DNA from 3 places in the Acidovorax sp. FG42 genome. Region 3 is predicted to be linked to each of the others. Evidence: predicted binding sites of a transcription regulator. Region 3 holds the regulator's gene; each other region holds the start of a gene.

Region 1 (4,428 bases), on a different contig from region 3:
GGTCTTGCCGCCCATGGCCAGGTTCAGCGCGGGCAGCGAGGCCTGCGTGAGTTGCGCAGGGTTGGTGGTCACGGGGTAGGCCACGGGGCCAAAACGCACGCTGGCCTTGGCGCCGCTGGCCGCAGCAATCGACTCGGCCGTGGTGGTGATGCGCTTGAGCGCTTCCTGGCGCATGTCTTCGTCAAACGTGCGCAGCGTGCCCAACATCTCCACCTTGTCGGGGATGATGTTGTAGCGCGTACCGCCCTGGATCTGGCCGATGGTGACCACGGCCGGTTCCTGGCTGATGTTGAGCTGGCGGCTCACCACGGTCTGCAGGCCCATCACCACTTGGCTGGCGGCAACGATGGGGTCGATGGTGGCCCAGGGCGACGAGCCATGACCGCCGCGCCCTTCCACGTGGATGGTGATGTTGTCCGACCCGGCCATCAGCGGGCCGCTGCGGTAGCCCACCACGCCGCCAGGCAGGTTGGAGGTGATGTGCAGGCCGTAGATGGCCTGCACGTCCTTGAGCGCACCGGCTTCGATCATGGCCTTGGCGCCGAAGCTGGGCACCTTGCCGCTGGCGTCGGGCTCCACCGGCGCGCCCTCTTCGGCGGGCTGGAAGATGAACTTGATCGTGCCGGGCAGCTGGGCCTTCATGCCCGCCAACACCTCGGCCGCGCCCATCAGCATGGCGGTGTGGGCGTCGTGGCCGCAGGCATGCATCACGGGCACTTCCTTGCCCAGATAGTTGGCCTTGGCCTTGCTGGCAAACGGCAGGCCGGTGTTCTCCAGCACGGGCAGCGCGTCCATGTCGGCGCGCAGGGCCACCACCTTGCCGGGCAGGCCGCCCTTGAGCGTGCCCACCACGCCGGTGCCGCCCACGCCGGTCTGCACTTCCATGCCCAGCTTCTTCAGGTGCTCGGCCACCAGCTTGGCGGTGCGCACTTCCTGGCCCGAGAGTTCGGGGTGGGAATGGATGTCGCGGCGCCAGTTGACCATCTTGGGCGCCACGGCCGTCACGGCGGCGTCGATGGCCTGCAGGCCGGCGGCATCCAGGGCCTGAGCCTGGGCGGACGATGCGAACGTGAGCCCGCTAAGAAGCAGGCCGGTGGCCAGCGAGATGGCAGAGAGGGGTTTGTGCATGAGGCAGATCCGTGCAGGAAGTGAAAACAAAAGGGAACGTAGCAAAAAAACGCACGTTCATGCTAAGAGTCCACCCCACGCTGCAGTCAAGCGAAAATGGCCATCCACAGAGCCAATATCGCCATGCCCCGTTCTTCTGTCCTGTCTGCGACGGCACCGGTTTTTCGCATCGACATCCCGCTGCTACCCGAATCAGCGGTGGGCAACGCACTGCAGTTCATCGACCTCTTGCGCGGCGCCAACCTGCTGGCCGGCCTGCGGGGCGGTGCAGGCTCGCCCCGCCTGGCCTGGCGGCTGCTGGATGCCCAGGGCCAGCCCCTGCCGCACCAGCCGGGCCCGCTGGCGGCCTACACGCAGCCCACGGCGGCGCCGGCCGACGGCCCCGCACAGGCCTGGTTCATCCCCTCGTTCCACGCGGCCGACATCCCGGCCATCCGCGATGTGGCGGCGCGCCACCGCGCCCTCTCACGCCAGATCGGCATTGCGCTGGATGCCGGGCACAAGGTGCTTACCGTGGGCAATGGTGCCTGGCTGACAGCGCAGAGCGGGCGCCTGCAGGGCCGGCGCGGCTGCCTGCCGTGGTTCTACCTGGCCGGGTTTGAGCGGGACTTTCCCGAGGTGGTGCTGGACGCAGGTCACGACCTGAGCGATGACGGCCCCTGGCTCAGCTGCGCGCTGCCCCACAGCCTGGGTGAGATGGCGATTGCCTTGGTGCGCCATGCGCTGGGCGATGCGCTGGCCCAGACCTGCGCCAGCGTGCTGCGTCCCGACCACGACCGCGCCCGGGCCGCCCTGCAGGCCAACGCGCAGCAACACATCCCCGCCACACGCGACAGCACCCTGGCCCGCGCCATGGCCTGGATGGAGAACCATCTGGACGAGCCGTACTCGCTGGCCCGATTGGCCGAAGCGGCGGCGGTGAGCCCGCGCACTTTGCTGCGACACTTTCAGCAGGAGCTGTCGCAGTCGCCGCTGGACCACCTGCACAGCCTGCGCTGTGCACGCGCCAAAGTGCTGCTGGAGGTGACGCTGGAGAGTGTGCCCAGCATTGCGGTGGCCTGCGGCTACAGCGACCCCGCCGCGTTCCGCCGCATCTTTGTGCGCTACACCGGCATGGCACCGGGGGAGTACCGCAAGCGCCACGCCTTGCGCGCGCCGCGCAGGCGCTGGCGGGTGGATGTGGGGGCATGAGACGCAGCAGCCTCTCCGCCCCGCTGCAAACGCGGCCCCACCACCGTTCCTCCTTGACCTGAATCAACACCCGCAGCGGACAGCGCGCAACACTGGAAGCCCTTGGGCCGGCCATGCATTCGCACGCGCGGCGCAAGGGTTCGCGCCCAGCGCGCCTTCACCGGAGCCACCCCATGTCCACTGCCGCACCGACCACATCCCCGGCCCCTGCCCCTGCATCGGCGAGCCTCGCCAAGCGGCTCGGCCTGCTCGGCGCCCTGGTGGCGCTGCTGGCCGTGCTGGCCTTGCCCACCCCGGCCGGCTTGCCCGTAGCGGGGCAGACCATGCTGGCCATCCTCGCGTTCGCGGTGATCGTCTGGATGACCGAAGCGCTCGAATACTCGGTGAGTGCGGTGGTGATCGCCGCGCTGATGGTGTTCTTGCTGGCCTACGCACCCAGCGTGGCCAAACCCGATGGCGCGGACATGGGCACGGGCGCGGCGCTGAACCTCGCACTCTCGGGCTTTGCCAACAGCGCCGTGGCGCTGGTCGCTGCCGCGTGTTTCATTGCGTCGGCGATGACCGCCACGGGGCTCGACCGGCGCATCGCGCTCACGGTGCTGTCCAAGGTCGGCGCCCAGACCCATCACATCGTGATCGGGGCCATGGTGGTGGGCTTTCTGCTGTCGTTCATCGTGCCCAGCACCACGGCGCGCGTGGCCTGCCTGATGCCGATCATGATGGGCTTTGTGCTGGCCTTCAAGGTAGACCGCAAGAGCCGCTTTGCCGCGCTGCTGGTCATCACCACGGCGCAGACGGCCAGCATCTGGAACGTGGGCGTCAAGACCGCCGCCGCGCAGAACATGGTGGCCATCGGGTTCATCGAAAAGCAGCTCGGTGCGCAGATCACCTGGGGCGAATGGTTTGTGGCAGCCGCCCCGTTTGCAGCCCTGATGACGGTCGCGCTGTTCTTCATCATGACGCGCATGATGAAGCCCGAGATGAAGGAAATTGCGGGCGGGCAGGAGACCATTCGGCAGCAGCTGGCCGAACTGGGCCCGATGACGCTGAACCAGTGGAAGCTGCTGGCCGTGGTGCTGGTGCTGCTGGGGTTCTGGTCCACCGAGAAAGTGCTGCACGACTTTGACACCACCTCCACCACCCTTGCGGCCGTGGCATTGATGCTGTTTCCGCGCATCGGCGTGATGGACTGGAAGCAGTCGCAAAAGGGTTTTCCGTGGGGCACGGTGGTGCTGTTCGCGGTGGGCATCAGCGTGGGCTCTGCGCTGCTGCAGACCAAGGCGGCGGGATGGCTGGCCCAGCTCATCGTGGGCCACCTGGGCCTGCAGATGGCATCGGCCTTTGCCATCCTGATGCTGCTGTCCGCGTTCCTGATCGTCATTCACCTGGGCTTTGCCAGCGCCACGGCGCTGGCGTCCACCATGATTCCCATCGTCATCAGCGTGCTGTCCACGGTGCAGACGCCTGGCATCAACATCGTGGGCATGACGATGATCCTGCAGTTCGTGGTGAGCTTTGGCTTCATCCTGCCGGTGAACGCGCCGCAGAACATGATCGCCTACGGCACCGACACCTTCGACGCGCACGACTTCGTGCGCACCGGCATCGTGATCACGCTGACCGGGGTGGTCCTGCTGGTGGTTTTTGCGCTGACCTACTGGCCGTGGCTGGGGCTGATGGTGACCCGCACCTGACCTGCAGGCTTACCGCAGCGCCTTCTGGCCCCCAGCGGCTGCAGGCAGGCGGAAGGCCTCCACCAGCTCGGCCAACTGCTGCGCCTGCACGCGCAGGCCTTGCGCAGCGGCGGACGACTCTTCCACCAGCGCGGCGTTCTGCTGGGTCATCTGGTCGAGCTGCGAGACCGCCTCGCCCACCTGGCTCAGACCCGTGGTCTGCTCTCGGGCCGCAGTGCTGATCTCGCCAATGATGGTGGCCACCTGCTGCACGGACTGCACGATCTCGCCCATGGTGCCCCCAGCGGCGTGGACCAGTTGCGTGCCCTCGTCCACCTGCCGCACGCTGTCGCTGATCAGCCCGCCGATCTCCTTGGCCGCCGTGGCCGAGCGCTGGGCCAGGCTGCGCACTTCGCTGGCCACCACCGCAAAGCCC
Region 2 (4,428 bases), on a different contig from region 3:
GTGTTGTCCGACCGCCGCGCAGCGCTGCGCCCGCAGAGGGCGTGACCCGCTGCGCTGTCAGCCTGCCGTTGCAGCGCGCGCAGCTGCCGCCCGTCCCCAGCACCCTGCTCATCCCGTTGGCGGCGCGTGCCTATGGGGGGCGCTATTTCCCCTTGCTGGACTGCCACGATGCCGTGGCCCCGGCGCTGCTGGCGCAGATGGATGCCGATGTGAGCGGTACCCTGGACGACCTGCCCACGGTGCTGCATGTGCTGTGGCGCACCAGGGCCATTCAGGCGGCGGGGCGCGCCTTTTTTGCCGCGCATCCGCAGGCCCTGGGCGTCAACCTGGGGTGTGGGCTGACCCACTATTTCCAGTGGCTGGACGGGGGGGCCAACCAGTGGCTCGATGCCGACCTGCCCGAGGTGATGGCGCTGCGCCGGCCGCTGCTGCCGCCGCCGTGCCCGCGCATGCGCCACGCCGATCTGGACCTGTCACACCCCGGCTGGTGGCAGCGGCTGGGGCTGCCCACGCAGCGCAGCGCCACGCCGGTGCTGCTGGTGTGCGAAGGCGTGCTGATGTACCTGCCGCCCGCGCAGGTGCATGCCGTGCTGGCCGAGTTTGCGCAGCATGCGCCGCCAGGCTCGCGCATGGTGCTGGACGTGATGACGCGCCGGGCCGTGGGCTGCGCGGCCCGCCACGCCAGCGTGCGGGCTACGGGTGCAGAGTTCCGCTGGGGCGTGGGCCGCATGGCGGAGCTGGAGGCCATGCACCCGCGCCTGCAGTTGCTGCGTGAGCAAAGCGTGGCGGAGGGCTATGGCTGGCCGGGCATTGCCATGGACTTGCTGTGGCGCCCCTGGCTGGGTGCGCCGCTGTATGGCCTGGCGACGCTGGGAATCGGGGAATGAAGTCCCACTGAGTCGTCTTTGGCGAATTGCCCGCAGTGGGGGCTACCCGTTACTCCCGCTGCGCCTGTTGTAGGGCGCGGCTACGGCCTGAGCGCCAGTGCGCGCATCCATTGGGGTGGCTGGCCCGTCAGCTGCCCCACGATGGCCGCCTGTAGGGGCGGTAGGCGCCGCGCGCCTTGCAGCACCAGCTGGCGCAGCAGGCGCGGCACCGGGCGGGCGTCGGTGTACAGCCGCACGATGGCGTTGGTGCCCTGGTAGATGGGCCAGGCATTGCGGTGGTGGCCCTGGGCGTAAGGGGCCAGCGCGTCGGCGCTGCCCATGTCCTGCCCGCGCTGGCGCGCGCTGACCAGCGCGGCCGTGAGCCGCTCCACCCCGGCCAGGCCCAGGTTGTAGCCGTGGGCTGTGACCGGGTGCATGCCCACGGCGGCATCACCCAGCAGCGCGCAGCGGTGGCCCGCAAAGCGCTGGGCATACACGGCCACCAGCGGGTAGGCGTGCCGCTCGCCCACCAGCGCCATAGCCCCCAGCCGGTCGTTGAACTGGGCCTGCACCTGGGCGGCAAAGGCCTCGGGGCTTTGGGCCATCAGCGCCGCTGCGTCGGCCGCGCCCGCTGTGACCACCACCGAGCACAGCGCGTGCCCCGCCTGTGGGTCATCGGGCAGGGGCAGCACGGCCAGCGTGCGGTCGTAGCCAAAACATTCGTGCGCCACGTTGCCATGGGGCAGGGCGTGGCGCATGCGGCAGACGATGACGGTGCGGCCAAAGTCAGTCATCTGCGCGCCGATGCCCAGCTGGCGGCGCGTGGCCGAAAAGCGGCTGTCGGCGGCGACCAGCAGCGGGGCCGTCAGGCGTTGGGGTGGGGCGTCAGGGGTACCAGCCGGCACATAGTCCAGCTCTGCATGCCCGGCCAGCGTGGCTGCGCGCGTGACCTGGGCCTGGGTGACGATTTGAACCCCCGGCGTGCGCGCCGCCACGGCGTAGGCGGTGCGGCGCAGCGCATGGTTGGGCACGATGAAGCCCAGCGCGCCGGGCGCTGCACCCTCCGGGGTCTGCGGGGTGCTCAGTTGCAGCGCGCTGTGCTGGCCCAGCGGGCCGTCGTGTACCTGGGCTTCGCAGATAGTGCCCACCTCATGCGCGGCCAGCAGGCCCCAGCTGCCCAGGCGCTGCAATGTGTCGCGGCTGGGGTGGGTCAGCGCGATCTCGCGGCCGTCCGGCGCGGGCGCGGCCAGCGCGCTGTCGCTCTGCTGCTCGACCACGGTGGCGGTGAACCCGGCTTGCGCCAGGGAGGTTGCCAGCGACAGGCCCGCCGGGCCTGCGCCGACGATGAGGACGTCGCTGTGGTGGGTGGTCATGGCGGGAGGAATGCAGGGTGACAAGGTGCCCGCCCCGGGACGGGGAGGCAGCGCGCCATTGTGGGCGGGCGGGTTGGGGCACGCTTTGCCCTGCGTCAAGCCATGGTGTGGTACTGCTATCCAAAAAATAGCTACTCAGGCATGTGGTTCTAGCGCCTGGGGGCTAAAACCTGCAAAACTCAGTCTTTGGCAGCCTTGCGCGGGCTTTTGGCGGACTTCTTTTTGGCCGGACCCGCCTTCTTGCCGCGCAGATGCAGCACCCACGTCACCAGCAGCCACAGGTAGCCCGCCGGGATGCTGTACGCCGCCCAGGCCGCCAGCGACAGCGGCGGCGCGGTGATGGAGCGGGGGTTGGCAATGGTCTCCAGCAACTGGCGCGTGCCGGTGCCCAGTGTGGGCGTGGCGTGCTGGCTGCCCGAGCGGGCCATGAGGGCGCCCATGAAGGTGAAGAACTCCATGAGCAGCGCGCCGATCAGAAAGCACGCCAGCAGGGCCATCAGCTGCGCCACCGCGCGCCGGTTGCCCTTGGCCAGGAACACGATGACCGACACCAGCCACAGCACGGGCAACAACAGGGCCAGGGCGGGCCAGGCGGACAAGAGCATTTTCATGGGCAGCGACGTCGAGATGTGTTGCGGCCCATTGCCGCACCACCAATGTGGCTGCGGATGATAGACCCACCTTCACCCCCGGCTGGGGGCGGTTGTGTGTCAGACCGCATCTCCACGCCGGCCGCAAGGGTGGGCCAGTCTCCGTCAGCGTGGAGCGTTTGGCCGGGGCGCTGAGGTGTTGGCGGCGGCCGGGTGGCCTGCGTGGTGCGTTGGGCCCACCATCTCGCGCATGCGGCGGCGCAGGGCGCGGTCGCGGCGGTCGTCGGCTTCCCAGTCGGCTTTCACGCCACGCCACAGTGCCAGTGCCATCAGCAGGATGACGGCAGTGAACGGCAGCGCGAACACGATGGTGGCGGTCTGCACCGCCTTCACGCCCCCGGCCAGCAGCAGGCTGATGGCGATGCCCGACACCAGCACGCCCCAGGTGATCTTGACGCGCGCCGACGGGTTCTCATTGCCGCCCGTGCTCATCATGCCCAGCACCAGCGTGGCCGAGTCCCCCGAGGTGACGAAGAACACGAGCACCAGCACGGTGGCCACGAACGACATCACGGCACCCCAGGGCAGCGCGTTGAACATGGCAAAAAGTGCGGTGGACACATCGGCCTTGACGGCTTCCGACAGAGGCACGCCCTGCATGATCTCCAGATGCAGGGCCGTACCGCCGAACACCGAGAACCACACAAACGCGGCCAGCGTGGGCGCCAGCACGGTGCCCAGGATGAATTCGCGAATCGTGCGCCCGCGCGAGACGCGTGCGATGAACAGGCCCACAAAGGGCGACCAGCTCACCCACCAGGCCCAGTAGAACACCGTCCAGCCGCTCACCCAGCCGCTGTCGCGGAACGGCGTCATGCGCAGGCTCATGCGCACGAACTCGCTCAGGTAGCTGCCCAGCGTGTTGGTGAAGCTGTCGATGATGATCACCGTGGGGCCCAGCACGAACACCGCCAGCGCCAGCAGTGCGGCCATGACCAGGTTGATGGTGGACAGCCACTTGATGCCCCGCGCCACGCCCGACACGGCCGAGGTGAGGAACAGCACCGTCGTCACCACGATGATGCCCACCTGCCAGGCCTCGTTCACCGGCACGCCCATCGTGGCTGCCAGGCCGCTGTTGATCTGCAGCGCGCCCATGCCCAGCGAGGCGGCCACGCCAAAGGCCGTGGCGATCACCGCGAGGATGTTCACGACGGGCCCGATGCGCTGCAGCGGCGCCCAGGGCAGCGCCATCACCGCCGTGCTGACCAGCGCTGAGCCGCCCCGGCGGAACTGGAAAAACGCAATCGCCAACGCGACGATGCTGTACACCGCCCAGGGGTGCAGGCCCCAGTGGAAGAAGCTGTAGCGCATGGCCGCGTTGGCGGCTTCGGGTGTATTCGGCGCGATGCCGGGCGGCGGCGTGCCGTAGTGCGAGATGGGCTCTGCCACACCCCAGAACACGAGGCCGATGCCCATGCCCGCCGCAAACAGCATGGCAAACCACGCGCCGATGGAGAATTCGGGCTCGTCGTCCTCCTGGCCCAGCTTCAGGTCTCCATAGCGGCTGAAGGCCAGGATGAGCGCCATCACCACCAG
Region 3 (4,428 bases):
TACCCGCGTGGGCTCATCCGCTATTCGACCCAGAACGGCGTTGCCAAGCACTGGACGCAGTCGCAGATGTTGCGCCGCGTGCTGCGCCCCCGCGTGCTGATCTACAGCGCCGTGCTGGTAAGCCTTTGCGTGGCCATGTTGGCCAGCCTGGTGGTGCGCACACCGCTGAAGGTGGATGTGGTGCGGGACCGCGCTGCGCTCTCGCGCATCGTGGCGGGTGGCAAGCTGGAGAACATTTACCGGCTGCAGATCATGAATGCCACCGAGGGCGAGCAGCGTTATCGCATCAGTGCGCGGGGCCTGGAGGGTCTCGAAGTGGCTTCCGAGGCTGAAGTGGACATTGGCGCGGCAGAGTCTCGCTGGGTGGCCGTGCGTTTGCAGATTCCCTATGGTTCCGCTACGCCCGGGTCGCATGCCGTTCAGTTTGATGTGCAGGCCGTAGGAGCAGCGGCCCATGTCACGGAGAAATCCGTGTTCCTTGTACCGCGCTGAGCGGTATTCCGGTGGGGCCCTTCGGGGCCGCACTTTGACCGATATTGTTGAGGAGTAAAGCACCATGTCTTCAAACCCTGCCATTGCAACCCAGGCGGTAACCGTACCCTGGTGGAAGTTTGGCCATGTGTGGCTGGTGATTGCCGGGCCTCTGATCGTGATCGTGGCGGGCTTTGTGACGCTGTGGCTAGCGATTTCGCGGCCCGACCCCGTGGTGGCGGAGGACTACTACCGCCAAGGCATCGAAATCAACAAGACACTGGTGGCGCCGGAAAAGAGTCTGGCGCCGGCCCTCAAGGCCCGCAACCATGCGGCCACCCCTGTGCAAGACCAACCACGCTGAAACCCCAGGGTCGCACACCCTGGCGACCCCGGCAGCACCAGGAGACAGAACCTATATGTGGACGCAACGCCTGATGTGGATTGCATGGCCCGCCTTTTTGATGGCGGGTGTGCTGGAGATGCTGGTTTTTGCCATGGTGGACCCCCAGGACCTGCACTGGTTCGGGCAGCCTCTGGCGCTGTCGAGGCAGGGGGTGTACACCCTCGCATTTTTTGTGTTCTGGGCCATCACCATGGCCACCAGCGCATTGACCACGCTACTGTCCATGTCCCCGTTTGAGGTCAACCGCTGTCCCGTGCCCGACGGGGAGCGCCCTGACGATTGCCGCAAGACATCGTCGTCTTGCTCCTGAGCCTTTTTCGCCGGTTCATGCGGGCATGCGCTGCATGCCGTTTTAGAAGGGACCGTAGGGCTTTTGTACCGCCCAGACCCTCAGCCGACGAGGGGCCGTACTCAGTGGCAGGTCTGCTGGCTGTTCACAATGCGTCGCAGGGCATCGGTGTCAAGGATGCGCACATGGCGCTGTTTGACTTCCACGATGCCTTCTTCCACAAATTTGGAGAAGGTGCGGCTCACTGTTTCAAGTTTGAGGCCCAGGTAGCTGCCGATCTCTTCGCGCGTCATGCGCAACACCAGTTCTGATTGCGAGAAGCCCCGTGCATGCAGGCGCTGCACCAGGTTGAGCAAGAAGGCCGCCAGGCGCTCCTCGGCACGCATGCTGCCCAGCAGCAGCATCACACCATGTTCGCGCACGATCTCGCGGCTCATGATCTTGTGCACGTGGTGCTGCAGGGCCGTGACTTCGCGGGACAGTTCTTCGATGCGGTCGAAAGGCATGACGCAGACCTCGGCATCTTCCAGGGCCACCGCGTCACAGGTGTGGTGGTCATTCACGATGCCGTCCAGCCCGATGATCTCCCCCGCCATCTGAAAGCCCGTGACCTGGTCGCGACCGTCTTCGGTGGCCACACAGGTCTTGAAAAAACCGGTGCGGATGGCGTACAAGGACGTGAAGGACTCGCCATTGCGAAACAGCGTGCCGCCGCGCTTGACCTTGCGGCGGACAGCAACGACCTCGTCAATGCGCTGCAGTTGCTCTTCGTTCAAGCCCACGGGCATGCACAGCTCGCGGAGGTTGCAGTTGGAGCAGGCGACTTTGATGGTGAGCGGGTTCATAGACACATGGGCTTGGGTTAGCGGTCAAGCATATCGCGCTTGCCGTACACGAACCTGAATACAGAGCGCGGGCAAGCGGCTGACCTTCATCAAATTGTCGCCGTATCGCTTGCGGGTTCACTTGATGCAGGTCAAGGACATGTCCCAGAGCCTACGGCACAGTCAAGGTGTACGCAAGGAAATTTCCCCATGACTGCTGTTTCGCCAGACCTTCTGCGCCGCTTTGACGTGCCAGGGCCCCGCTATACATCCTATCCAACGGCCGACCGTTTCGTGGAGGCGTTTGGTCAGGAAGACTATGTGCTGGCGCTGCAACAGCGCCGCTCGGGCACGCTGGCCAAGGCCATGCCGCTGTCCCTGTACGTGCACATCCCGTTTTGCGAATCCCTGTGCTACTACTGCGCCTGCAACAAGATCATCACCAAGCACCATGACCGCGCCGAGGTCTACTTGCGCTACTTGAGCCGCGAGATCGACCTGCACACGGCGCACTGTGGCGTAGGACAGGTGGTGAGTCAACTGCACCTGGGGGGAGGCACACCCACCTTCCTCTCCGATGCGGGCCTGCGGGAGCTGATGGCCATGCTCAAGCGCAGCTTCACGCTGGCGCCTGGGGGGGAATACTCGATCGAGGTGGACCCTCGCACCGTCAATGCAGAGCGTCTTGCACTGTTGGCTGAACTGGGTTTTAACCGGCTGAGTTTTGGCGTGCAGGACTTTGATGCCGAAGTGCAGAAGGCTGTGCACCGCATCCAGCCTGCCGAACAGGTGTTTGCGCTGGTTGAGTCTGCGCGTTCGTTGGGCTTTGACTCGGTGAACGTGGATCTGATCTACGGCCTGCCGCGCCAGACGCCCGAGTCTTTTGACCGCACGCTGGCCCAGGTGGCGCAACTGCGGCCTGACCGCATCGCCCTGTATGCCTATGCGCACCTGCCAGAGCGTTTCAAGCCACAGCGTCGCATCATCTCTGCGGAGTTGCCCACGGGCGGGAGCAAGCTCTCCATGTTGTCGCGCTCGCTCGATGCCTTCATGGATGCTGGCTACGTGTACGTGGGCATGGACCACTTTGCGCTGCCCACCGACGCCCTGGCCGTGGCCAAGCGCCAGGGGCGCCTGCACCGCAATTTCCAGGGCTACAGCACGCAGCCGGACTGCGATTTGATCGGCCTGGGCGTATCGGCCATTGGCCGTGTGGGGGCAACCTACAGCCAGAACTCCAAGACGCTGGATGAGTACTACGACTTTCTGGACCAGGGGCGGTTGCCCGTGGTGCGGGGGCTGGCGCTCACGCGCGACGACCTGGTGCGCCGTGCGGCCATCATGGCCCTGATGTGCCAGGGGGAACTGCTGTTCGAGCCGATGGAGCAGGCATGGCTGATCGACTTCCGCCAGTATTTCGCGGCGGAGTTGGCCCAATTGGAGGGCATGCAGGAGCAAGGGCTGGTGCGCGTTGGGCCAGAGGGCATTGAAGTGACTGCGACCGGTTGGTTCTTCGTGCGGGGCATCGCCATGGTTTTTGACCGCTATCTGCAGGCAGACCGCAACCGCGCCCGGTTTTCGCGCATCATCTGATACCTATGCTTGCCACGGTCGGCTGGACTGCTCTGCTCATGGGACTCGCTGGCGGGTCCCACTGCCTGGCCATGTGCTCCGCGCCCTGTGGAGCGCTCGTGGGGCAGGGCGGCGCGCCACTGGCGGAGGGCAGTGCCGAGCGGGTGGTGCGCTGGGCGCCGCGTGGCGGCGTACTGCAGCGCACCGTGGCCTTTCATGCGGGGCGCCTGGTGGGCTATGCCAGCGCCGGGGCACTGGCAGCCATGGCCATGGACAGTCTGGCATGGCTGACCCAGCAGACCACTGCGTTGCGTCCCGCCTGGACGCTGATGCACGTGGCAGTGATGGCCTGGGGGCTCATGATGATGGTGCAGTCGCGCCAGCCCGCCTGGGTGGAACAGGCTGGCCGCTCCGTGTGGGCGCGTGTTCGACCGCTGGTCGGAGCGCCAGGCGGCGTGATGGCGGCGGGGGTCCTGTGGGCCCTGATGCCTTGCGGGTTGCTCTACTCGGCCCTGTTGGTCGCGGCGCTCAGTGGAGGGCCACTGGAGGGGGCCCTGACCATGGCCCTGTTTGCCGTGGGCAGCGGGGTCTGGCTGGTGGGCGGCCCCTGGGCTTGGAGCAGCCTTCGCAATCGCCTGAATCTTGCGCGAGCTCAGTGGGGCACGAGGGCCGCAGGCGCCATGCTGTGCGCGGTCGCTGCCTGGGCATTGTGGATGGATCTCATTTACAAGCCATCGCTCTGGTGTCGCTGAGCGGGCGGCGCTGATTTGTCCTGTCACCCTTAATCGCCCGGTGGTTCCAAGCGGGGCGATGCCTCAGCCCAGGGGGCTGCAGTGCTCCAGTCAGGCCCGATTTCTGCCAAGTGT

What was found. The regulator FNR, encoded in region 3, switches genes on or off when oxygen is low (the NO sensors DNR and NnrR bind a similar motif). The targets are predictions, from matches to a motif close to TTGATNNNNATCAA.
Region 1: the regulator FNR is predicted to act here: its motif matches at 2,373-2,386, upstream of ACODSM_RS12375 (DASS family sodium-coupled anion symporter).
Region 2: the regulator FNR is predicted to act here: its motif matches at 2,325-2,338, upstream of ubiM (5-demethoxyubiquinol-8 5-hydroxylase UbiM).

The regions. Positions count from the first base shown of each region.
Region 1 is NZ_JBMDJM010000010.1:83,361-87,788, reverse strand. It holds gene ACODSM_RS12385 (amidohydrolase) at 1-1,128, opposite strand, end outside; gene ACODSM_RS12380 (GlxA family transcriptional regulator) at 1,252-2,319, shown strand; gene ACODSM_RS12375 (DASS family sodium-coupled anion symporter) at 2,493-4,013, shown strand; gene ACODSM_RS12370 (methyl-accepting chemotaxis protein) at 4,023-4,428, opposite strand, start outside.
Region 2 is NZ_JBMDJM010000001.1:92,464-96,891, reverse strand. It holds gene ACODSM_RS00435 (class I SAM-dependent methyltransferase) at 1-887, shown strand, start outside; gene ubiM (5-demethoxyubiquinol-8 5-hydroxylase UbiM) at 968-2,239, opposite strand; gene ACODSM_RS00425 (hypothetical protein) at 2,419-2,850, opposite strand; gene ACODSM_RS00420 (BCCT family transporter) at 2,995-4,428, opposite strand, start outside.
Region 3 is NZ_JBMDJM010000014.1:77,916-82,343, forward strand. It holds gene ccoG (cytochrome c oxidase accessory protein CcoG) at 1-492, shown strand, start outside; gene ACODSM_RS15355 (FixH family protein) at 557-835, shown strand; gene ACODSM_RS15360 (hypothetical protein) at 891-1,187, shown strand; gene fnr (fumarate/nitrate reduction transcriptional regulator Fnr) at 1,289-2,011, opposite strand; gene hemN (oxygen-independent coproporphyrinogen III oxidase) at 2,201-3,583, shown strand; gene ACODSM_RS15375 (sulfite exporter TauE/SafE family protein) at 3,589-4,314, shown strand.